4 regions of the Alteromonas sp. WD8-37 genome follow, and region 4 is predicted to be linked to each of the others. Evidence: predicted binding sites of a transcription regulator. Region 4 holds the regulator's gene; each other region holds the start of a gene.
The links. The regulator sigma-54, encoded in region 4, starts transcription at its own class of promoters, with help from an activator protein. The targets are predictions, from matches to a motif close to GTTGGCACGNNNNTNGNNT.
Positions count from the first base shown of each region.

Region 1: a site for sigma-54 is predicted at 3,166-3,184, ahead of ACTUJZ_RS07285 (DUF3192 domain-containing protein). Genes of this name have one in related genera too.
Region 2: a site for sigma-54 is predicted at 2,535-2,553, ahead of ACTUJZ_RS11965 (DUF2726 domain-containing protein). Genes of this name have one in related genera too.
Region 3: a site for sigma-54 is predicted at 3,853-3,871, ahead of ACTUJZ_RS14045 (DUF2884 family protein). Genes of this name have one in related genera too.

Region 1 is NZ_JBUZOV010000002.1:411,696-417,662, reverse strand. Features, by position in the region: gene ACTUJZ_RS07300 (DUF3549 family protein) at 1-862, shown strand, start outside; gene ACTUJZ_RS07295 (DUF3301 domain-containing protein) at 862-1,164, shown strand; gene ACTUJZ_RS07290 (GNAT family N-acetyltransferase) at 1,974-2,621, opposite strand; gene ACTUJZ_RS07285 (DUF3192 domain-containing protein) at 2,709-3,068, opposite strand; gene ACTUJZ_RS07280 (hypothetical protein) at 3,310-3,597, shown strand; gene syd (SecY-interacting protein) at 3,633-4,166, opposite strand; gene queF (NADPH-dependent 7-cyano-7-deazaguanine reductase QueF) at 4,260-5,099, shown strand; gene ACTUJZ_RS07265 (sensor domain-containing diguanylate cyclase) at 5,161-5,967, shown strand, end outside.
Region 2 is NZ_JBUZOV010000004.1:285,532-291,498, reverse strand. Features, by position in the region: gene ACTUJZ_RS11980 (helical backbone metal receptor) at 1-73, opposite strand, end outside; gene ACTUJZ_RS11975 (cobalamin biosynthesis protein) at 70-1,011, opposite strand; gene ACTUJZ_RS11970 (5'-methylthioadenosine/adenosylhomocysteine nucleosidase) at 1,021-1,725, opposite strand; gene ACTUJZ_RS11965 (DUF2726 domain-containing protein) at 1,870-2,454, opposite strand; gene ACTUJZ_RS11960 (hypothetical protein) at 2,689-3,060, opposite strand; gene ACTUJZ_RS11955 (FAD-dependent oxidoreductase) at 3,274-4,689, opposite strand; gene gltB (glutamate synthase large subunit) at 4,698-5,967, opposite strand, start outside.
Region 3 is NZ_JBUZOV010000007.1:88,563-94,529, forward strand. Features, by position in the region: gene ACTUJZ_RS14030 (SDR family NAD(P)-dependent oxidoreductase) at 1-415, shown strand, start outside; gene ACTUJZ_RS14035 (sodium-dependent transporter) at 602-2,041, shown strand; gene ACTUJZ_RS14040 (NAD-dependent epimerase/dehydratase family protein) at 2,098-2,937, opposite strand; gene ACTUJZ_RS14045 (DUF2884 family protein) at 3,007-3,807, opposite strand; gene ACTUJZ_RS14050 (hypothetical protein) at 4,071-4,256, shown strand; gene ACTUJZ_RS14055 (mechanosensitive ion channel family protein) at 4,268-5,590, opposite strand; gene ACTUJZ_RS14060 (acyltransferase) at 5,591-5,967, opposite strand, start outside.
Region 4 is NZ_JBUZOV010000002.1:226,305-232,271, forward strand. Features, by position in the region: gene ACTUJZ_RS06435 (HPr family phosphocarrier protein) at 1-157, opposite strand, end outside; gene rapZ (RNase adapter RapZ) at 154-1,002, opposite strand; gene ptsN (PTS IIA-like nitrogen regulatory protein PtsN) at 1,042-1,485, opposite strand; gene hpf (ribosome hibernation promoting factor) at 1,494-1,781, opposite strand; gene ACTUJZ_RS06455 (RNA polymerase factor sigma-54) at 1,818-3,296, opposite strand; gene lptB (LPS export ABC transporter ATP-binding protein) at 3,373-4,098, opposite strand; gene lptA (lipopolysaccharide transport periplasmic protein LptA) at 4,104-4,685, opposite strand; gene lptC (LPS export ABC transporter periplasmic protein LptC) at 4,654-5,217, opposite strand; gene kdsC (3-deoxy-manno-octulosonate-8-phosphatase KdsC) at 5,214-5,768, opposite strand; gene ACTUJZ_RS06480 (KpsF/GutQ family sugar-phosphate isomerase) at 5,768-5,967, opposite strand, start outside.

The sequences.
Region 1 (5,967 bases), 190 kb from region 4:
CAGCCAGCCGGCGCACGAATATATCTGGTTTATCAAACTGCCGGTGGATGAACAGGGCCTGCTAGTGACGGCCAGTCGCAATCACTTTTTACAAATCATTGTGGATGCGCTGGGGCAGAGCCTGACCGATGAGGGGGAAGATGCCCAGACACTGCCGGACAATCCATACAATTTTGTGCCCACTCAAACCCTGATGGCCCAATTCAATGCCTTTGTGCGTTATGAACTGGACAAGCCGGCCTTCGCCGGTACAGACCAGGTCAACGCCTATTTGCGAGAACCACAGCAGCATGACTGGCAGACGCTGTCGATGCAGGCTATTGCCGATGTGGCATTGCAACTGGATGATCCTGAGCTGGCTCAGACGCTGATTGACCAACAGCATCAGCTGGCAGAGGAATTTTTGATTGCTCTGCTGGGCGCAGCAGAAGCCGGTCCGTTAGCCCCAAACCTGCGTGATCATTTATGTGAACTGGTGGCTACCTTAGAGGCCCAGGATGCCTTACACCTGGCCGCGCTGCGCGCACTGGCCTCTGCGCATCCGGATATGCAAATCCAGCAAAGCCTGGCACGGCTGCTCAGCGCGCCGAAGGGCTGTTCAGTGGATACGTTAAGTGTGATTGCCGGGCGTCATTTTCGCCAATTCACGCCGGCATTGACCAAACTGTTCTTTGAACAAGCCGCCCGGGCAGATGCCGACGGTTCGTTCGATGGCGCATTATTTGCCGGTCTGTTTGCTGATTTGGTGCAGCTGCCCGGACTGCGTAATCTGGTGCTGGGGCTACTGCGCACCACCGATGGCAGCGACCAGCTGACCGTGGCGATCGGCACATTGTTAAATCAAACCAAAGCGCAACGATGATGAGTTTAGGCGATGTGGTTGTCTGGCTGGTGCTCATTGGTGTAGCTGCACAGTTTTGGCGGATTCGAAGTATCAGCGAGCAGGCCAGCCACCAGATCCGGCATTATTGTGACACCCATAAGCTGCAATTATTGTCGGTGGCTCGCCAGCGTACCCGGTTGACGTGGCGCACTGGTAAACCTGACTGGCTTTCCGTTTTTGTATTTGAATTTTCCGGCAACGGTGAAGATCGGTATGGCGGCCAGGCAGAGTTTGTTGGTAAGCGGTTGTTGCGCACCCAGTTACCACCTTACCGAGTGTGAGTGACCGATTTCTCGCTTGCGCTTATGCTGCAGGCACAAAAAAAGCGGTAGTCTAAGGCTACCGCTTTTTTCGATTCATCCAGATCCGTCTGCGCAATCCTTTGAAGACAAAAAACACAATTCCTTTGTTAACCACAATCTAAAATGTGGCCTTGCCCATGGGGTGTTCGACCGTGAACCCCGTCCTTCTACGCGCCATACCTGAACATCCTGTTCAGCGGCCAGATCCGTTGGCCCGTGCGCGTGGTATCATCCGTGTCCCTTGTCCATGGTCACTGAACTGCTCCGTGAATTCAGTTTTCGCATCCTGCGAGGTCCTGATGGTGCATCCTGCCTGTCCCTGATGGCTAGTCAATTAGCCCCTGTCATCCTGACAGTTCCTACTCTACCCCGTCCTGAGGTAACAATCCTTTAGCTGCGTCCCTACAGCACACTTCATCCTGAAGGGGTCCCTGATACGTCCCTGACTGACATCATCCTTAATGTCAAAATCCATTCCCCTACGGTCCATATAGGCATGCCCTGTTCCATAGGATCCTGTTCGTGTGTCTTCCAGACTCGTCGTGTATCCGTGTGACAATTAATATAGTACTTCTCAGGAAATTCTTTGCGACAGACAATTACAAAAAATTTATGTTCCGGTTACGTTCAAATCCATACGCAGGTTCAAAAGCAATGTAAAAACAAAGGGTTTAGATTATTTGCACGTAAAAGCGTCAGCAAAAAAAGTATAAACACTTACAAGATTGTGCGATATCTCTTACAAACTTTGTGGTAATTGCGTACAGGTAATATGTTGCTGGTCTTGTCTATCCGGCTGCTGGTCGGGATTTATACAGAATATCGCCATTAATATCGGCTACCGTCAACGGGGTGACCGCGCTAAAGCCGGTATCTTCAAAAAACGCTTTATAACTAGCGGAGGTGGCAAAAACACCAATACCTTCGGTGGCGGGGTGTGCTTCAACAACACTGTCTACTGCCTCCATCAATAGATGTCCAAGACCATGATGCTGATGATCCGGATGCACCCCCACCAGCGCCAGCATGTGAAAATGCCGGGCTGGAATGGCATCGATAATCTTGTTTTCTTTTTCTATCAGCTGCTGAGTGCTGACCCAGCCGGCGGTGAGCATCATTTTGACCCGCCAGTGCCACATCTGCGCCGGCGCAAAACCAGCATCCGGCACCACCAGGCAAGCCACGGCTAGCAGGCGAGTATCATTAAACAGCCCCAACAAAATCTGATCAGAATCCCAAAATGCATTCAGTTCTTCGCGAATGGCACTGCGCAAACGCGCATCATAATCTTCTTTTTGTGCATCGAAGATAGCGCTGAAGACCGGGTCGTCAAAATACGCATTGTATAAAATAGACGCAGCGACATTTAAGTCGTCGGCGCTTAAAAACAAGGCTTTAACCTGGGCGGGATCGTAACTGGCAGAAGGGTGGGTCATTGCAGGCTCCGATGGCTGAAGGTGATACAAAGATCACATGCTGTGGTCAAATAATAGCCACCAACGCCTGCAAAAAGAAAGAAAAGATTAGATCAGGTGAGCAGCGCCCTGCCCCCAGCCCACCAGCTGACCATTTTTAAATACAAGTGGAGTACACTCATCTTTGGTCGTGATGCCGTCATCGGCGGTACGCTGGGTGCGGTAGTAAAGGATGCGATAGGTGGCATCTTCACGTTGTTGCAGTTCACTAAAATCGGCCACGCCCATTCTACCAACCACAGTCTCATAGGCCGCGCCCATATCCAGGTTAGCGATATGGCGACGGTTGTTGAACTCCCGCTCTTCCCAGTCAGCACTGTAGCTACCATTGTGGTCATCCACTGAGATGATACAGCCAGACAGGGTTAACGGCGCGCTCAGAGCCAGCAGAAAAGCAAGATGTTTCATGAGTGTTTCCTTATTAATGTTCAGAGTCTTCCGGCCAGATACACGCGCTAACCGTAGCATCGTCAGACAGAAGTTGTTGTTATTAGACACACCACTCTATCAAGATACCTGCCAAAACGTAAACCTATGAATTTATTGGGATTTAAAAAATCACCACTGGCCAGATTATTAATGTTTTGCGTAAAATCACTAAAATTTAGTAAATTAGGCCGTATCGAAGATTACGAAACAAGGAACCTGTATGTCCTCTTTATCCATGGCCGAACTGGTGCAGGTGTGCCAGCAAATGCAGCGCGCCGGGCAGACCCCTACAGTAGCGATGCTGCGCGCCAAGGCGCCGGTCAAAGTCAGTCTGGCGCAGGCGATTGAAGCGATAAAACGGTTTCAGGCCAACCCGCGAGCCGCTGCGCCCACAGAAGCCGCCTCGGCGGCGACCTCGACCCGCCACACCGCTACACTGGAGCAGCGTGTGGCTACCCTGGAGCAGCAGGTGGCCCAGCTAATCGCGCGCCTGGAGCAGGCAAACTAAACCGTAGTTAAAGCCAGAGGCGGAATGGCGCCGTGTTATACCGCCGGGGTCAGACTATCAAGAAAACTTGCCAGGTCTGCGGCCAGCACCTCAGTGTCGGCTTTGCCCACCCGTTCCAGCAGTACCTGGCCGGTCTGATTGTCCACACTTAGGATCAGCTCGTCCTGATCAGTAAGGCCAAAAAACAGCGTTTCGGGTTGCTTCAGGCGGCGCTTCATGAGCACGTGGCCAATCAGATTTTCCTGTAAGCGGGCCACATCATCGGCGTTAATTGCCTGCAATAACTCACACGGGCCCTGCGCCGCACTGGCCGGCAGGTTCATGGCGTAATAGCGGCTAAAAAAGGTACATAACTGGGCGTTTAAGGTGATGCCTAACGCTTCTTCCACATTGGTAAAGCTTGCCGGCGGCTCCTGGCGCACTGGTTGCCACTGCACCTGGTTTTCAGCATCAGGCGCATCGGTCACACACGGGGTCGGCCAATCGGGCTCATATTCAGCCATCAGTGGGCCGGCCTGTTCAAGCTGGACCATAAAACGGTCCAGACTGGCTTCAATTGCAGTTGTCATAAATTAAAAATTATCCTTTTGCAGACTAATTTTTGCCTGCCTAATCAGCTATGATGGGGTCATTCTTATTAGTGTACGTGTGAATGAAGTATCATGACAAATCCCACTGATTATGACCTGACCGGCACCTTGACGCTGGGCCAGAAAGTGGCCTATGAAGCACATTACAATCCCGCTTTGCTACAGGGCGTGCCGCGCGCCCTGAGCCGCGATGCTCAGGGCATTGATGGTGCTGCGCTGCCCTTTAGCGGGCTGGATACCTGGACCGGCTATGAATTGTCCTGGTTAACCCCCAAAGGTAAACCCCAGGTGGGGATTTTGGAATGCCAGGTGCCAGTCACTTCAGCCAACCTGATTGAATCAAAATCTTTTAAGCTGTACCTCAACAGCTTTAACCAGACCCCATTTGCCTCCCGCGAGAAAGTCGCGCAGACCCTGAGCCAGGATTTATCCGCCTGTGCGGGCGAAAAAGTAGAGGTAAAGGTTATGCTGCCAGCAGAGTTTGATGCTCTGGCTGTCCACACATTGCCAGGAGACAATATTGACGAGCAGGATATCAGCATTGATACCTACTTACCGGATGCCAGCCTGCTGGCTGTCTCGGATAACGTTGTCAGCGAAACCCTGACCAGTGATTTACTAAAATCTAATTGCCTGATCACCAGCCAGCCTGACTGGGCCAGTATTATGATCCGTTATCAGGGTCAGGCGCTCGACCGTGCCGGCCTGTTGCGTTACCTGGTTAGCTTTCGCCAGCATAATGAATTCCACGAGCAATGTGTGGAGCGGATATTTTGCGACCTTGCAGCCCTGCCCGGCATGCAAAAGCTCACTGTGCTGGCCCGCTATACACGTCGCGGCGGGCTGGATATCAATCCGTTCCGCTCCAATTTTGAAGCGCCTTATGCAAACTTGCGCACTGCGCGCCAGTAACAGGCAAAAATATTAAGATGTGTCACACTTAAAGTAGACTGTAAGCCAGGGAATCGAGATATTGACGGCATCCAAACAGGTTATCGCACTTAAGCAGTACAATGAATTGCTCACCCAATTTATCGTGCGACTGACGGTATTTTATCAGGGGTATTCAGACGAGCTGGACGCCGAGCTCAGTACCCTGCGCAGTCATCTTAGCGGCCAGGCTAACTACAGCCTGGCGCAGGTGAGTATTACCAAACTTAGCCCCCTGCTAAGCACCGACACCCAGTTGCTCCAGCAAATTCGCTCCAGTAGTGTGCAGCAGATAGAAGACGCCGTGCAGCAAGTTTTGCCGCATGTGGAGCATGAAGCCAGTATGCGGCGGCTGGCTGGCGATGTAGTGGCCCAGGCGCGCCAGCCTAGCCAGAATCTGCACCAGTTGTTGCAGCTGTGCCTGCGCACGGTGGCGCTATACAAAGGCTTTTCTCAAGCCCAGCCTGCACCGCAGGCGGCCAATGACGCACAATCCGGTGAGGCAGAACAGCTGATGGCCAGCCTGCGTGAAGAGCTGGCCGAATTACTGCTCAGTTACCGGCGCCAGCACCCGGGCAATACCCAGCTAAGTGCGCTGAGCCAGCAAATTGCAGATGGTTTAAGCAGTGAAGCCCTGCTGAATGTATGTCTGGCCATATTGCGTCTGGTAGTCAAAGACTCAATGCATGAAGCGGTATTTTCCGGCAAGGTGATCAACAGCATTCACGCCGCCCTGGGCTCGCTCAATCACTGTGTCAGCTCCAGCATCGACTTATCCAAAGAAAGCTTTGATGCGCACCAGACTGCCGCTAAGCGGTTACGTGGTCAGCTCAGCACATTTGCCGACATG
Region 2 (5,967 bases), on a different contig from region 4:
CCCACGCCTGGCGGCTGCATAACACAACGGCCAGAAACAGGCAGTGCAGTAAATAGCGACGCAAGAGCTTCATAGCAGGGGCACCAGTAGCAGCAGGCTGGCCAGGCATACCAGAACAATGGCAGCGCGCATGATGGCCCGGTACACATACACCAGATCAGAAAAGCGCACAGCGCGGGCGCCGCCTACCCGCGGGTAGCGGATAGTCTGACTGTGGTAAATGGCCGGTCCGCCCAGCTCAATACCCATCGCCCTGCCAAACATGGCCAGAATGCGGGCGCCACTGTCTTTTGCCGGGCACTGACGCAGGCCGCGCCAGGCGCTAAGCGGGTTGGTGCTGATGGCAATACACAGCATGCCTAACAGCCGTGGCGGCCACATCAGTAATTTAATCAGGGTGCGCACCGGCCGGTTAAAGTGATAAAAGCCCGGGCGTCGATCGTGCCATTGCCAGCAGATGGCCAGCAAAAACCGGTAGCTTAGCGCGCCAATCGGGCCGGCGATGAGGTACCAGACAATCACGCCGCAATAGATGGCATAAAAGCGCAGCAGCAATGCCTCAATGGCGGCCTTGGCAATACCGATATCGGATAATCGCTGAGTGTCCCGGGCGACCAGCAAGGCCAGACGATCCCGCGCCAGCAGTTTTTTATTGGCTTTTAAGGCGCCAACCAGCTGGCGGTAGTGTTTACGGTCATGGCCAAAGTCCAACATGGCCAGCAGGATCAGCGCTTCAAAAAACCACGGGTAGTAGGCCAGAGCAATCAGGTTGGCCAGCACAATGGCCAGTGGCAGTACCAACAGCAGTGCGCCCAGCGAGCCGGAAATTCGGTGTTGGCGAGCGCTGGTAGAAGATGATGGACGCACCTTGCCGGCCATGGCTTCGGCTAAAAAGCGCACCAGCGTGAGCGGGTGACTGGCCCGGGGCCAGCGCCAAAGAGCATCGCTTGCCACAGCACTAAGCAGCACTGCCACAGAAACCACAGCAGGTTGCTGCCACCAAGCATCCATCACAAGGTCTTAGTCAGCCAGTTCGGCCACCATGCCCATCACCAGCTGGGCAGAATGACGGGCCGCGGTATCCAGATATTCGGCAAACGACACGGTGGAGGTTTTGCCAGCGATGTCGGACAGTGAGCGGATGACCACGAAGGGTGTGCTTAACATGTAACAGGTTTGGGCAATGGCCGCGCCTTCCATTTCACAGGCTTTCATATCAGAAAAGGTCTGGCGGATCTTTTCGGCGGCTTCATCACTGCCGACAAAGGCATCGCCGGTACAAATCAAGCCGGTGGTGTATTTCACATCACCCAGTTGGGCAGTAGCGGTGCTAGCTGCGTCCATCAGGCGGGCATCGCACGGGTAGGTAGCAGGCATCTCGCCAGCGCACTGGCCAGGCGCATAACCAAAAAAGGTCAGATCCACATCATGGTGCAGCAGCGCAGAGCCAATCACCACATCGCCAATATCCAGCGCCTGATCAAAGCCACCGGCCGAGCCGGTATTGACCACATAATCCGGCTGATACAACTGGATCAGCGCAGTGGTGCCCACCGTGGCTGCGACCTTGCCGATGCCACATTTGACCAGCACAATAGATTGGCCATGCAATTGGCCTTCATAAAAGGTTAGATGATGCCACTGGCGGCTGGTGAGATCTGATAATGACTCTTTAAGCAGGGCCACTTCCTGATCCATGGCGCCCAGAATTCCAATTGTTGACATAGTGTATTACCCAAGCGCCGGCAAATGCGCTAATTGAACTGTGAAAAAACACTCATGGTAAACGATTTGGCGGCTACTGACAGCAGGAAAATGGAAGACAGCGCCTGGGGGCGGGCTGTCTTCCTAAGAAAATGATGTGTTAGCTTATGCAGCTGCGCGGCTGGAGCGTAGCGGGCGGGTGGGGCGCTTCGGCGTAACCGGATTATGGGTAGGCACCTGGGCCAGCTTTTGTTGTTTGCGCCGATAGGCAATCAGTTTGGTTTCCATGCATTCACGGATTTCTTCCAGCGTGTAGCCTGATTTGACCTTGATGCGTGCATGGGGAATACCAGCGGCATCCAACGCGCCGGACACAAACCAGTCACGCTGCGCTTTGTAGCCTTCTTTGCCACTTTGATGCACCAGGTCCACCGCCAGCACCGGGGTCATGTCCTGCTTATCACACAATACAAAGTCCAGCTGGCGGGCTGAGGCGCGAGTCAGCGCTGCACTGGCTTGCTTTTTTGAGGTGCTCTGGCGCACCGCCAGCACATCGGATAAGCGCACCCGACAGATAATGCGAAACTCGCGGCCCATCGCCTGCTCAATCAGGTTTAAAAATGAATGTTCAACCGGAGTAAACAGCTGTGGCCGGCGTTTAAACGGAAACGCGACACCACTGTCAGACAGTTTGATGGCGGCTGCGGCCACCACAATCAACAGCATCATTAAGATAATTGCCAATTCCATAGGTCATCCTCGACATGCCGGGCTGCGGGAGTGTCAGAAATCTGACGCAAACCGGTTAAAAACAATGTTCATCAGGGATTTTGCAAAGGCAGTGCCAAAGTGATTTTTTGACGCTTAACGAATGCCAACTTGGTATGACTGCTCGCGAAGCACGCGCTTGTGCTAGCTGGAAAGAAGGAAAAAAAGCTGACAAAGGCCCGCTGGTTGGGGGCGCAGGCCCTGTCAGTGCTCAGACTATTGACTGGCAAGTAAACTATCGACCACTAGCAGGTCGACCTGGGAGCCTTGATTATCCGGGGAGACCACAACACGAATCGCATTGTGCTGGGCGGTTAATACCACCCGGCCATTGAACTGACTCGCCACACCCAGTTGCGGCATATTAGCCTGGTACCAGGCTAGGATCTGGTCTTGACTCATGGGTGAATGAAACACCAGTGACGCCGGCATCTCATCGTCAAAGCGCTGGCACTGCACCGCATCGCCGGGCATCGCAATACTGTAAAAAGCGCCCGGGCAGGCCTGGGTGTCGGGCTGAGAGGTGGCGCTGACAGGGGATACCGCCAGCAGGCTGGCACCGGCCAGCAATGCGCGAAACAATTTCATAAGCTGTTCGAATTCTGGTTGTTATCTTGTTTCTACTATAGGAGGGGGGGATAGGCGCTTCAACTGGCCAAGGGGTCTGTTTAGGTATGTAAGATGATAGCTGGGTATGCCGGGGGGCCGGCCAAGCAGATTGGCAAACAAAAAAGCCGGTGCCTTGGTTTAATCAAGATACCGGCTTATTAGCACTGCCACAGACTGCTGGCTTAAGGGTGGTTAAACGCCCAGAAAATCCAGCATGCCATGGGCGGCTTTACGGCCTTCATCAATGGCGGTCACCACCAAATCAGAGCCACGGACCATATCGCCGCCGGCAAAGATTTTCGGATTGGCAGTCTGGTAAGCAAATTTGCCTTTGGACGGGGCGATAACCCGGCCTTTTTCATCCAGAATGATGCCATAGTCGGCAAACCAGCTGGCCGGGCTGGGCTGAAAACCAAAGGCGATGATCACCGCATCCGCTTCCAGTACATGCTCAGAGTCATCGACCTCTACCGGGCGGCGCCGGCCGTTCACATCCGGCGGGCCCATCTCGGTTTTCACCAGCTTAACGCCAACGGCCTTGCCGTTCTCGTCCACGGCAATATCCAGCGGCTGCAGGTTAAAGCGAAACTCGACGCCTTCTTCGCGGGCATTGACCACTTCACGGCGCGAGCCGGGCATGCTCTGCTCGTCACGGCGGTAAGCACAAATCACTTTTTTGGCACCCTGACGGATCGAGGTACGGACACAGTCCATGGTGGTGTCACCACCGCCCAAGACCACCACCGTTTTACCTTTCATATCGATAAAGTCGGCTGGATCTTTTTCAATGCCCATGACACGGTTGGTGTTGGCAATTAAAAAGGGCAGGGCTTCAAACACACCTTCTACCCGTTCATGCTCAAAGCCACCCTGCATGGATTTATACGTGCCCATGCCTAAAAACACCGCATCATGCTGCTCCATCAGATCGTCAAACTCAACATCTTTGCCGATTTCGGTGTTCAGACGAAACTCGATGCCCATGTCAGAAAAGATCTGCCGACGCAGTTTGATCACATCTTTTTCCAGCTTAAACGACGGGATCCCAAAGGTTAGCAGACCGCCAATCTCTTCGTATTTGTCGTACACCACCGGTTTGATGCCATTGCGCACCAATACATCGGCGCACGCCAGACCGGCTGGCCCTGCGCCGATGATGGCCACTTTTTTGTCGGTCCATTCCACATCAGACATGTCTGGCCGCCAGCCCATCTTAAACGCGGTATCGGTGATGTATTTTTCGATACTGCCGATGGTTACCGCACCAAACTCGTCATTTAAGGTACAGTCGCCTTCACATAAGCGATCCTGTGGGCACACCCGGCCACAGACTTCCGGCAAGCTGTTAGTCTGGTGAGACAACTCCGCCGCTTCCATGATACGGCCTTCGTTGGCCAGCGCCAGCCACTGCGGAATATAGTTGTGCACCGGACACTTCCATTCACAGTACGGGTTACCGCAGTCCAGGCAGCGATCGGCCTGGCCTTCGGTTTGCGACTGGCTCAGCGGCTGATAAATTTCAGCAAATTCCGACTTTCTGACCTGAATAGGTTTTTTAGGCGGATCAATACGCTCAACATCTACAAACTGATATACATTCTTAGCCATAAAACCTCCTACTGCGCCTGAATGCGAAGTTCGTCGCTGGAGCGGCTGATATGGCCCAGCAAGTTTTTCACGTCACTGGTCTTGGGTTTAATCAACTTAAACTTGCTCAGTGTGTGGGTGAAGTCTGTCAGCAAACGCAACGAGTGTTCGCTGCCGGTTTCTTCGTAGTGCTGATTAATCAACCCACGCAGATGCTCCACCAAAATATTTTTGTCGGCCACTTCCATAACCTCAACCAGCTCCATATTGACGCGGTTGTCCAGATCCCCATCGACATCGTACAAGTAGGCGAAGCCACCAGTCATACCAGCACCAAAGTTGACGCCGATCTTACCCAGTACCGCCACAATGCCGCCGGTCATGTATTCACAGCCATTGTCACCAATGCCTTCGACCACAGCCACGGCACCAGAGTTACGCACGCCAAAGCGTTCGCCGGCCCGGCCAGCGGCAAACAATTTACCGCCGGTGGCGCCATACAGGCAGGTGTTGCCCATGATGGCCGAGTTAGGTGCATCAAACGGAACGCCGTGAGGCGGGTAGATCACGAGCTTGCCGCCGGTCATGCCTTTGCCCACATAGTCGTTAGCATCGCCTTCAATGCGCATGTGTAAGCCGCCGGCATTCCACACCCCGAAGCTTTGCCCGGCGGTGCCGGTAAACTGCACGGTGATGGGGTAGTCTTCCATGTCCTGATTGCCGTGATGCTTGGCAATCTCACCAGACAGTAAAGCACCCACCGAGCGGTCAGTATTGCGGATCGGGTAGCTTAGGCTCGCTCCGGTTTTATGCTGTACGGCTTCCTGGCCATCTTTGAACAGCTGGGCATTCAATTCGCCCTTATCCATAGGCTGATTGGTGGTTTGCGAATTAAACAGCCGGGTATGTTCGCCCGGATGCGGCATGGCCAGCAGCGGCGACAAATCCAGCCGGTTTTGTTTGGCAGAGATGCCATCAAGTACCTGCAGCAAGTCGGTGCGGCCGACCAAATCATCAAATTTGCGCACACCCAGTGAGGCCATGATCTCGCGCACTTCCTGGGCAATAAACCTAAAGTAGTTCATTACCATTTCGGGCAGGCCGATAAAGTGCTCTTCGCGCAGTTTTTCATCCTGAGTGGCTACACCAGTGGCGCAGTTGTTCAAATGGCAAATGCGTAAGTATTTACAGCCTAAGGCCACCATGGGGCCGGTGCCAAAGCCAAAGCTTTCGGCGCCCAAACAGGCGGCTTTCACCACATCCAGGCCGGTTTTTAAGCCGCCATCGGTTTGCAGCCGC
Region 3 (5,967 bases), on a different contig from region 4:
GCACCGGTACTTTCAGGTCAACAGCATCATCCCGGCCTTGTGGCTTAAACATCTGGTGGAGCTGATGAGCGATGAACCGTCGCAACTGGTGTGTTTTAGTGCCCGGGTCGGCAGCATCAGTGATAACCGTATTGGTGGCTGGTATGGCTATCGCGCGTCCAAGGCAGCGCTCAACATGCTGATGAAAACCGCGGCGGTAGAATATGGACGGCGCGCCAAGCAAACCACCTTGCTGTGTTACCACCCCGGCACGGTGGATACCGGTTTATCCGAGCCATTCCAGCGCAATGTCAAAGCCGAAAAGCTGTTCTCGCCAGAGTTTACTGTATCCCAGTTAATGGCGGCGCTGCCCATCCTCAAGCCAGACCAAAGCCCGTATTTTCTTGATTGGGATCATGAAGTGGTAAGTTGGTGATACGCTTTGCCCGGCGTATTTGCCACTTTAACTCAAGACATTTTGTGACACTGCTGTTACCATTTTGACAAACCTGGCCAAAAAGCACTCGCTAACGCGCTGAAACGCACGGCTGACGGGGGCTACAACAATAATCGGCCAGAGACTAACAATAAATAACAATAACGTTGAAGGGGAAAGCTGCGTATGAGCGGGGGCAGAGAACAGTTCGGATCGCGCATCGGGTTTATTCTTGCAGCAGCCGGTTCGGCTGTGGGTATCGGCAACCTGGTGGGGTTTCCGGTTGGCGCAGCCAAAAATGGTGGCGGCGCTTTTTTATTGATGTACGCCATCTTTGTGTTTGCCATTTGCTTGCCGGTGATGCTGGCCGAGATGACCGTAGGCCGGCAGGCGCGCAAAGATCCGCTGGGTAGCTACAATGCATTGAGCAACAATGCGTCGGGCTGGAAGGTGGCCGGGTGGTTATCTATTCTGACCCCGTTTATGATTGCGGTGTTTTATCTGGTGATCACGGTATGGATCTTTGGCTATCTGTATGAGGCGGTGACCGGCGATTTGGCGGTTCTGGCCGAACCCGACACCTTTGGTCTGTTTATCAATTCCGGGCACATCTTTATCTACATGGCCGCAGTGGCGGCGATTGTATATCTGATTTTGCAGGGCGGGGTGCGTCAGGGCATCGAAAAAGCCGCCAAGCTGCTGATGCCATCGTTATTCGTCATGCTAATACTGCTGGTGATTTTTGTCCTGACCCGCGAAAATGCCATGGCCGGGGTGAAGTTTTATCTGATACCGGACTTTGACAAAATTAATGCTTCGGTAATCAATGGGGCGCTGGCTCAGGCCTTTTTCTCGCTGTCGCTGGGTATGGGGATCATGATCACCTACGGTAGTTATATTTCCAAAGATGCCGATGTACCTAACTCCGCCAAGCTGGTGGCTATCACCGACACCGCGGTGGCGTTTACCGCTGGTCTGATGATTTTACCCGCCATCTTTTCGTTTAATCCCAATACCAACCCGGCGGAGCTAAGCGAATCTTCCATTGGCATGATTTTCACTTTCTTGCCGAAAATTTTCTTAGCGCTGCAAACCAGTATTGGCTATGTGGGCGCGTCAGTGGTGGCCAGTGTGTTCTTTTTGCTGGTGTTTTTTGCTGCTATTACCTCGTTGGTATCTATCTTTGAGGTGCCGGTGGCTGCCTTGATGGATGAAAAAGGCGTTAGTCGCAAAAAAGCGTTGAGCATCTTAGGTGTGTTGCTCATTGCACTGGGCTGTTTTTGTGCCTTGTCGTTTGGCTTTGTGGACTTTTTCACGTCATTCACCAGCTATGCCGGGGCCAGCAAGTCATTTTTTGATGTGATTTATGATGTGTTTTACGACACCATTTTGCCGCTCAATGGCTTTTTGATTTGTATCTTTGTGATCTATCGGTGGAAAAAACACAACTTCAATGCTGCTCTGCAGGAGGGCGCGCCCAACTACAAAGACAGTTGGTTTGAGCGCTATGTGGATTTATCCTTAAGCACCTTCATTCCGGTTATTCTGCTGCTGATCTTTATTAATACGGTCAGCCTGAAATATTTTGGCGTGTCATTGTTTGCCAATATTGCTGCGGCATTTTAACCCCTGCCTGCACACCCACGCCGCCCGGCGTGGGTGTTTTTTGTTCTAATTCCTCTTTAATTTTCAACCGTGCACATGTCATACGGGTCGGCATAACGCGGCTCAATACCCAGCATTGCCCAGCTGGCACGCGCATCAATCTGCTTGCCGGCCGGCGCTTGTTGTTCAAAGCCTGGCGCAAAGTGCGGAGCTTCCAGGCCCATCTGCTCGGCGCAATACGGATAATAATAGCCACGCTTCGGATGGCGCAGACTGCATAGATGCAATGTCTGGCCGGGCCGGGGCTGACGGATTAGGGTCAGCAATGCCTGGCAGATATCGGCGCTGTGCACCAGATTGACCACCTGCTCACCCTGCTCCAGCGAGCGCCCGGCCAGATACCGCGCCGGGTGACGCCCGGGGCCCACCAGCCCGGCCAGGCGCACCACACACGCACGCTCTGGATAGCGGCGCAACAAATGCTGTTCAATGGCCACATGCGCTTTTCCCGAGGCGGTTACCGGCGCGGGGGGTGTTTTTTCGGTGACAACTCCCGGCTGGTTGCCATACACCGAGGTGGTGCTCAAAAAAATTAGCTGGGTGGTCGGATGGGCGGCAAAGGCCTCGATCAGTGCCAGCATCTGCGGCAGGTAGGCCGGGTCTAGCGGGCCTTTACGGGCGCCCGGCGGAATATTTAGAATGACCGTGCTGCCCGCTGCTGCCGCTGCCAGAGCGGTGGCTGACTGGCCCAGGCTAAAACGCATCGGCGTGATGCCTGCTGCAGCTAGCGTGGCGGCTTTTTCTGCGCTTTTTTCGGTAAGGCGGCTGGTGCCCAGTACATGGTAGATCGGGTGGGCCAGTTGGGCTACTTGCTGGCCCAGCCAGCCGCAGCCACATAAGGTAATATCTGGTTTCATCGCATGCTCTTACAATTACAGGTTAAATTATCCTAGCATGCTTTAAACGCCGGCCTGGCCGGCATCGGATTATTTTAGATTTTTATGCCGATGCGACTGCAGCTCAATCAGGTTAAGTGTTTGCAACTCGGTCACAGACTCTGACAGCTGCTGCTCAGCATCATCGGCTTCGTGTAACACTTCACATAAGTCCTCGGCTTTATCTTCAATGCCTTCGGCCTGACGCTCGATGCGCTGCTCAAGATTTTCGCCAAAGCTTTCCATACGCTGTTCAAAATCGCTCATGTCACCATCACCGGATAGCATTTCTTTGCCTACTACCATGAGTAATTTACCGGTGGCTTCGCTGACCATGTCTTCGATGGTTTGCTCGAATTTTTGTTCCCACTGCGACTCCATCCAGCCATTGTCGCCGAAATCATCGCGGCGCACCCGCACCGAGCCGTCTTCGGCATAAAAATGCTGATCGACTTCCTGCTGCATCTGGGTCAGGGTTTGCTGAAAATCGGTGACCAGAGGGTCGTCGGCCCCCAGCAATTGGCCGAAGACTTCTGTAATGGCGGTGCCAGCCAGCTCAAAACCTTCGGCTACCAGCCCTAAGCTCATGGGCACAGCTTCGTTAATGGCAGCCCGGTAATCTTCCACCAAAGCCTGCTGGTCATCATTCAGGCTAAGGGTGTCGCCGTCCACGCTGACCCGGTTATCATTAAAAAATGTCACCTGCTGGTCGTTTTGCATAGTGATAGTGAATTGCTGTTCGGTAAAATCCAGATCACCCTGTAAATCAATGTCGCAATTGTTGTCGTGCGCCAGGACCGGGGTGGCGGCCAAACCCGCGCAGACACTGACAGCTACTAATAAACGTTTCATGCAGATTCCTTATTTTATAATGATGCACAGACACAGCAAGCAGGGTAGCAACCTGCGCGCCAAGTTTTTACTGCTTATTTTTCAATTGCTTAGTGCTTTCTGAGCATATAGTTAGTGTGTGGTCTAACTAAAATATAGCTAATCTGGCCAATTACTGCGCACTTTGTGTACGTCGGCTAACATTGTCAGGCTGGTAAGCCGGGCAGAATAATGCATAATAAACATACAGATACTCAGCACAGTTTGGCAGCTAAGGGCGTATGATGAATGAATGGTTTGGCGCGATAGGATTTGGCATTGGCCTGTTGGCCTTTGTGATAGGCGTAACCTGCCTGATCATGGGAATCACCGGCGCACGCACCGCCGGCATTCAGCAAAAAATTGAGTATGGTTTTTTTGGTGTAGCCGGGCTGGTGGTGTGCGGACTAATCACTTACGCGCTGAGTTGACCGGTCAGAGATTACCGGTCTGTCTCAGCGGCTCCCGGCTGACTGGCTTCCGGCTGCAATTTTGCCGGTACTGCCCGCTCGGAGCTCCAGGCCAGTAAATGGCTGTCACGCTGGTAAGCGCGCAAATCAAAAATATCCAGCATGGCCATCACATGGTCAAAAATATCCGCCTGTACCGCTTCGTATTTTACCCAGGCTTTTTCGGTAGCAAAACAATACAACTCCAGCGGCAGACCCAGTTCATTGGGCGGCAACTGGCGAACCATCACCGGCATGGTCTGGTTGATGTCCGGGTGCTTAGCTAAATAAGCATTGAGGTAAGCCCGAAAGGTACCGATATTGGTCAGCTTACGGCTGTTCAGCAAATCGGTTTCATCAATGTTGGCATCTTTGTGAAAGGCGCGCAGCGCTTCCAGTTTTTCTTCGATATACGAGCTGATATGGCGGATCTTGCCAAACCGTTCCAGCATCTCAGGATCGCACAAGTGAATGGAATGAATATCGATATACACCGCCCGCTTGATACGCCGGCCGCCAGATTCCTGCATGCCGCGCCAGTTTTTCACCGCTTCATTGGTCAGCGAATAGGTCGGCAGGGTCGAAATGGTCATGTCCCAGTTTTGCACTTTGACATTGGTCAGGCCAATCTCGCGAATCTCACCATCCACTTCAAACTTAGTGATTTGGATCCAGTCGCCGTTTTTAAACATCCGGTTGGCGGCAATCTGTATTCCCGCCACAAAACCCAGGATGGTATCGCGAAAAATCAGCAACAACACGGCCGCCAGAGCGGTGACCCCCGACAATAACAACATGGGATTGCGCTCGACCAAAATCGAGATACACAGCAGCACCACTATGATGGTGAAAATCAGCTTAGCGACTTGCACAAAACCGGTGATGGGCGTGCGATTGCCCATGTACGAGGCGTTGTACATCTCTTCTAAGGTCGATAACACAGCAAAGATGGTCAGCAGCGCGATAAACATCATCAACAGCAGAGACACCTTAACCAGTACATTGTGCGCCCAGGTATCCGGCGGCAACAGCACCGGAGTGGCGAGGTAAATCACCAGCGCCGGCACCAGGTGAGTCAGGCGGCGAAAAAAGCCATGCGCAAGCAGCGCATCATCCCAGCCGCTGCGGGTGCGTTTAACCAGCCGACCGATGTATAGGCGGGTAATTACCCGTACCGGCAAATACACCACCACTGCTGCGATAGCGATGGCACACACCGCCAGCAAAATAAAAATGGCATCGTCTGAGCCTACGCCGGGCAGCAATTTTTGCACGGCGGCTAAAAACAGATCGCGGGCTGATTCGCTCACATCCATCTAATTCTCCAACATGGTTTTAATGCGCTGGTCTTTATCGCGCCACAATTGGTTCAGCCAATGCTGAAATTGCTGGCGAAACTGCTCATCCTGAAAATAATCTCCGCGCGCTTGTTCAGGCAATGCCAGGATATTGACATCAATGATGACCTGGCGCATCTGCCCGCTGAGCATAGCCATCATGGGGTGCGTGCGGTTTTGCGGGTACAGCAGTGAAATATCGAGAATATTGGTAAACAGATCACCCATGGTGGCCATGGTAAAGGCAATACCACCGGCTTTGGGCGGCAGTAAACTGGTGAAGTCGCCACCTTTGGTGGCATGTTTGGCCGGGGTAAAGCGGGTGCCTTCGACAAAATTAATCACAGTAGTGGGGG
Region 4 (5,967 bases):
TCATCAGCCCCAGCACACTGTTGGCATCGGCGGTTTTATCGCTTTTGACCAGGGTGATGTGAGCATCAAACTGATTGGCCAAAGACACCAGCTGCGTGGCGGCGCGGGCATGGAGGCCCAGTTTATTAACAATGGTCAGTTGCTTTTCTATTTTCATTGTTTTGCCAGCTCCCGATGCCGGATCTGTACATCCGGATGAATATCACGAAAGGTTTTGGCCAGGGTCTGAGCCACAAACACTGAACGGTGCTGACCACCGGTGCAGCCAATGGCAATGGTGACATAACTGCGATTATTACGTTCTAGGTGAGGCAGCCAGGTGGTGATCAGATTTTGGATTTGCCAGATAAACTTGGTTACCATGGGTTGCGAGCCTAAAAAGACTTCCACCGGGCCGTCCAGGCCAGTCAGATGTTTCAGATCCGGTTCCCAGTGGGGATTAGGTAAAAACCGCGCGTCAAAGACATAGTCGGCATCTTTAGGGATACCATGCTTAAAGCCGAACGATTCAAACACCATTACCAGCCGCGAGCTTTTTTTGCCCAGGATCCGCTCCCGAATCAGTTCGGCCAGTTGGTGGATAGACAGCGAGTCGGTATCAATGTACAAATCAGCGCGTTCGGCAATCGGCGCCAGCAGCTCGCGTTCGGTGTGAATAGCATCGGCCAGCGATTTATTCATCTTAGCCAGCGGGTGCAAGCGGCGGGTTTCACTAAACCGTTTTACCAGGATATCGTCGCTGGCATCGATATACACCACGGTCATGCCCCAGGATTCGGGCAAATAATCGAGGATTTCCACCAGTTCATTGGGATCTTTGGGCAGGTTACGCACATCAATGCTGACCGCGACCTGATCATATTCTTCAGACACCGAATGGGTCAGCGCAGGCAATAAATTGACCGGGATATTATCGACACAGTAATAGCCTAAATCTTCCAGCGCCCGCAGCGCCACCGATTTACCTGAACCAGAACGGCCACTGATGATGATAAGTTTCAACGCGTGTCTCCCTGCCGTATGCAACTAGGATGCTGTGATTTATTGTAGTGCTGTGACTATATCATCACTGGTGGCAGCGCGGCGAATGGCTTTTACGGTTTCTTTATCATTTAGTTTACCGGCCACCATGGCCAGCGTTTGCAGATGTCCTTCGGTTTGTTCTTCAGGAACCAGCAGGGTAAAAAAGATATCCACCGGCTTATTGTCGATGGCATCAAAGTCGATGGCTGGCTCACTGGTTACCACAATGGCGATAACGCGGTCTAAGCCTGGCAGGCGGCCGTGGGGCAGGGCAATACCATTACCGATGCCGGTGCTACCCATGCGCTCACGGTTGAGCAAACTGGAGAGCACAGTACCTTGCTCGATCTCAGGATTGTTCTGGGCAGCGATGTCGCTGATGATCTCCAGAATCCGTTTCTTACTATTGCACTGGACCGCACATTTTGTGCGGTCCAGGCTGACAAGGGTTTGAATATCCATACCAGACATTAGTGTTTTTTCAGTTTTTCCTTATGCTTGATAACCTGGCGGTCGAGCTTATCAATCATACTGTCAATGGCGGCATACATATCCGTATTCTCGGACGATGCAAATACCTCTGCACCGCTTAAATGAACCGTAGCTTCAGCTTTTTGTGTCAATTTTTCAACATTCAAAATGACATGCACATTAGAAATGTGGTCAAAATGGCGTTCCAGCTTACTAAATTTTGAATCGACATAGTTACGCAAAGAATCAGTGATCTCAACATGATGACCAGTAAGGTTTATTTGCATATTTCGTCTTCCTTATTGTGAAGCTCGCCTTTACTGCTAGATAAGGCTCTTGCGTTGGTTAGACGGGGGAATCGATAACGACTCCCGGTATTTTGCAATTGTCCGCCGGGCAACTTTAATGCCTTGCTCGGCCAACAATGTCGCAATTTTGCTGTCGCTTAACGGTTTGCTGGGGGTCTCAGCGGCCACCAGTTTTTTGATTAAAGCACGAATCGCAGTGGAAGAACATTCCCCGCCGGATTCTGTAGCTACATGGCTGGAGAAAAAGTACTTCAGCTCAAAAATACCGCGCGGCGTGTGCATGTATTTTTGCGTGGTAACACGTGAAATGGTGGACTCGTGCATATCGACCATCTCGGCCACATCATTAAGCACCATTGGCTTCATCATTTCCGGGCCGTGCTCAAAAAACGCCATCTGCTGCTGCACAATACAATTGGCCACTTTCAAAAGGGTTTCATTGCGCGATTCTAAGCTTTTGATAAACCACTTGGCTTCCTGCATATGCGAACGAATAAACTGCGAGTCGCTGCTATTACGCGCGCGCCGGCTCATTGCGGCATATTGCTGATTTACACTTAATTTGGGCAGGCTGTCCGGGTTTAGTTCCACATTCCAGCGCCCATTTTTTTTGCTTACTGACACATCGGGAATGACATATTCAGGCTCTTTGGTCACCAGCGCGCTACCCGGGCGTGGATTTAGGGTTTGCAGCAACCGCATGGCTTCACGCAACTGGTCTTCTTTCAAACGGGTCTTGCGCATCAGGGTACGGTAATCTTTGCTGCCTAATAAATCCGAATATTCCTGCAGTAGCATGGTGGCTTCGGCTACCCATGGGGTGTCTGGAGCAAACTGCTTTAATTGCACCAGCAGACATTCCTGCGGCGTACGTGAGCCAGAGCCAATGGGGTCAAACATCTGAATGCGTTTAAGCACACATTCCACCTCATCGGCTTCCACCAGCTCTTCCATGTCTTCATCGTTGACGCTTTGTAGAATGTCGTCAACAGTCACGGTCAGGTAACCCGACTCGTCAATGGAGTCGATGATAGCGGTGGCAATCGCCCGGTCGGTGTCTGAAAAATGGGTCAGACGCATCTGCCACAGCAGGTGGTCCTGAATATTTTCGGTGGTTTCGCCCTGAAACACTTGGTCTTCATCATTACTGGGGCCGGGCGCAGGCGCCGACGAGGCCGAATAGTATTCGTCCCAGGTGCTGTCGATGGGCAACTCATCAGGTAAATCGTTTTTTTCCAGCGCTTCGCCAGAGTCTAAATTGTCTGACGTACTGGCGGTGGCATCGGCCCCGTCACTGTCGCTATCGAGGTTATTCTTTTCGCTGACCTCGTTATCGCCAGACTCATCCACTTCCAGTAACGGATTGGAATCAAGCGCTTCCTGAATTTCCTGTTGCAGATCCAACGTCGACAGTTGCAACAACTTGATAGCCTGCTGCAATTGCGGCGTCATGGTTAACTGTTGACTAAATTTTAGCTGTAAAGATGGTTTCATCTACGTCTTATTTAAAATTCTGGTACGCGTTTACAAAAAAGGTGACAGATGCGGCTAACAACAGTGTTTGCTTAAACTATAGCCTGAATTGTTCACCCAGGTATACATCCCGTACTTTCTGGTTGCTTAATACTTGTTCAGCACTGCCCTGGGCAATTAGCTCACCATGACTAACGATATACGCTTCTTCACAGACATCGAGGGTTTCGCGCACATTATGATCAGTGATCAAAATACCGATACCGCGGTCACGCAAATGCTGAATAATTTTTTTAATGTCGTTTACTGATATAGGGTCAACACCGGCAAAGGGTTCATCCAGTAAGATAAACTGTGGGTCGGCGGCCAGCGCGCGGGCAATCTCTACCCGGCGTCGCTCCCCGCCTGACAAACTCATCCCTGTACTATTACGTATATGGTTGATATTGAATTCATCAAGTAGCGCATCGGCTTCTTCTTCACGTTTGTCGGCCGACAAATCTTTACGGGTTTCCAAAATGGCCATGATATTTTCAAGCACGGTCAGTTTGCGAAAAATCGACGCTTCCTGCGGCAGATACCCAATACCCTTGCGAGCGCGTTCGTGCATCGGCTGGTGAGTCAGCTCATGCTCATCAATGGCAATTTTGCCTTTATCCAGCGGCACCAGACCCACAATCATGTAAAAGGTTGTGGTTTTACCGGCCCCGTTCGGGCCCAGCAGACCAACGATTTGACCGGTCGAGACCGCTAGGCTGACATCGGTCACCACCTGGCGGGATTTATATGCCTTGGCCAGATTGGAGGCTGTCAATGTTGCCATAGTTGTTAGTTACCTTTACTGCGCGATTGTGAGTTGTCTTGTTTGTCCTCAGCAGCCTTTTTTTGCCCATCGCTAAGCTGTTTTACGGCATTGGGACGAAAGATTGTCTTGACCCGGCTTTCTTTATCATCAGAGCTGCTGGTTGCCAGCAATTGCTCTTTAACCATGTCATAGGTGATGGTGTCGCCCTGCACCATACTGGTGTTCTGGCGGATCTGAGCATTGCCTGACATAGAGATAGTGCGCTTATCGACTTCATAACGCAGTTCATTGGCCTGGGCCTGCACCTTGCTGCCATCATCCATGGTTTGCGAATAGGTGGCCGGATTACCGCGGGCAATCATAATTTCACGGCCTTGTCCCTGCTGTGCATTCACCTCGACCTCATCGGCCTGGATGGTCAGCGACCCCTGGGTAATGACCACATTGCCTTTAAACCGCGTGATCTTGTTTTTGCCGTCCATCGACTGCGTGCGGGCGTCCACCGCAATGGGTTTTTGAAAATCGGCGGAGCCGGCATAGGCAGCAGGGCTGCTCAACGCCAGGGCCACTGCACTAGCGGCCAGTAGAGTAAACAGTTTGTACATGGTCAATTAACTCATATTCCTGGGTGCGAAGATCGCCTGTGATGCCATTGCTTTTTACCGTGAATTCAACACCGTGAATTGCCACCGGCTGATTGCTCGACAAGGTTTTATCTTCTAAATTAATCCTAATAAAATCAGTAGTTATACGGCTGACATACTCATTTGGCTGTAAACTTTTTACGATGACATCGGCTTCCAGCTCAATCAAATTATTGTTGTATAGCGTGCCTTCTTTGGCGGTCACCTGCCATGGGCTTTCGCCGCTGTCCATGTAGACGGTGTACTGGGGTTTGCCAAATAGTACAAAGCCCAGCTGGTCATAATGTTCCATGCTGGTGGCAAAAACCCTGTGATTAAGTTTGCCCTGCGCATCATACAAGGTGGTGGTCAGATTTTTGGCTGTGTACGCCGGCTTTAGCGCGTCACTGGTGGCCCCGTCCGGTAACCCTGGCGGTTCGGCCAACCACACCGGCAAATACACCAGCAGCACCAGCGTAAACAGCGCCGCAATGGTTAAGCCTAAACGGCTCATACACTGGCACCGCGGGTATGATGGTCTTCACCTTTTGCCTGTAAGATCACATCACACAATTCGCGTACTGCGCCAAAGCCACCCGGCTTGGTCAGTACCCAGTTGGCTGCAGCGGCCACCCGGGGGTGTGCATCTTTGACCGCCACCTTAGTGTCGGCAAACGAATACATGCCTAAATCCGGCACATCATCACCAATGGCGGCGACCTCTGACGGACTTAAATCCAACTCATCCAGCAGCGCCGACAGGGCACTGGCCTTATCTTCGGCGCCCTGCACTATGTGCTGAACGCCCAGAGCCTGCATGCGCTGACTCACGATATTAGAAGAGCGCCCGGTGATAACAGCAACCTTTGTGCCACTATTTATCAGCGCTTTGACCCCAAAGCCATCGCGGGTATGAAAAGCCTTAAGTTCTTCGCCATCATTGCCCAGATAAATGCGGCCATCAGAAAACACCCCATCCACATCACACACCAGCAATTGCAGGCGGCGCAAGCGATCAAAGGTTTGCTCATCAATCATGCCGTAATGAGTGACTACACGTGACATTATAAAACTCCGGCTTTTAAAAGCATGTGCATGTTAAAGGCGCCCACCGGACGACGCTTGGCATCGACCACCATCAGGGCTGTAATTTTATGTGTTTCCATCAGATTCAGGGCTTCCACCGCTAGTATTGCCGCATCGACAGTTTTGCCGCCCCGGGTCATCACCTGGCTGATTGGCGTTTGATGAATATCGACCCGGG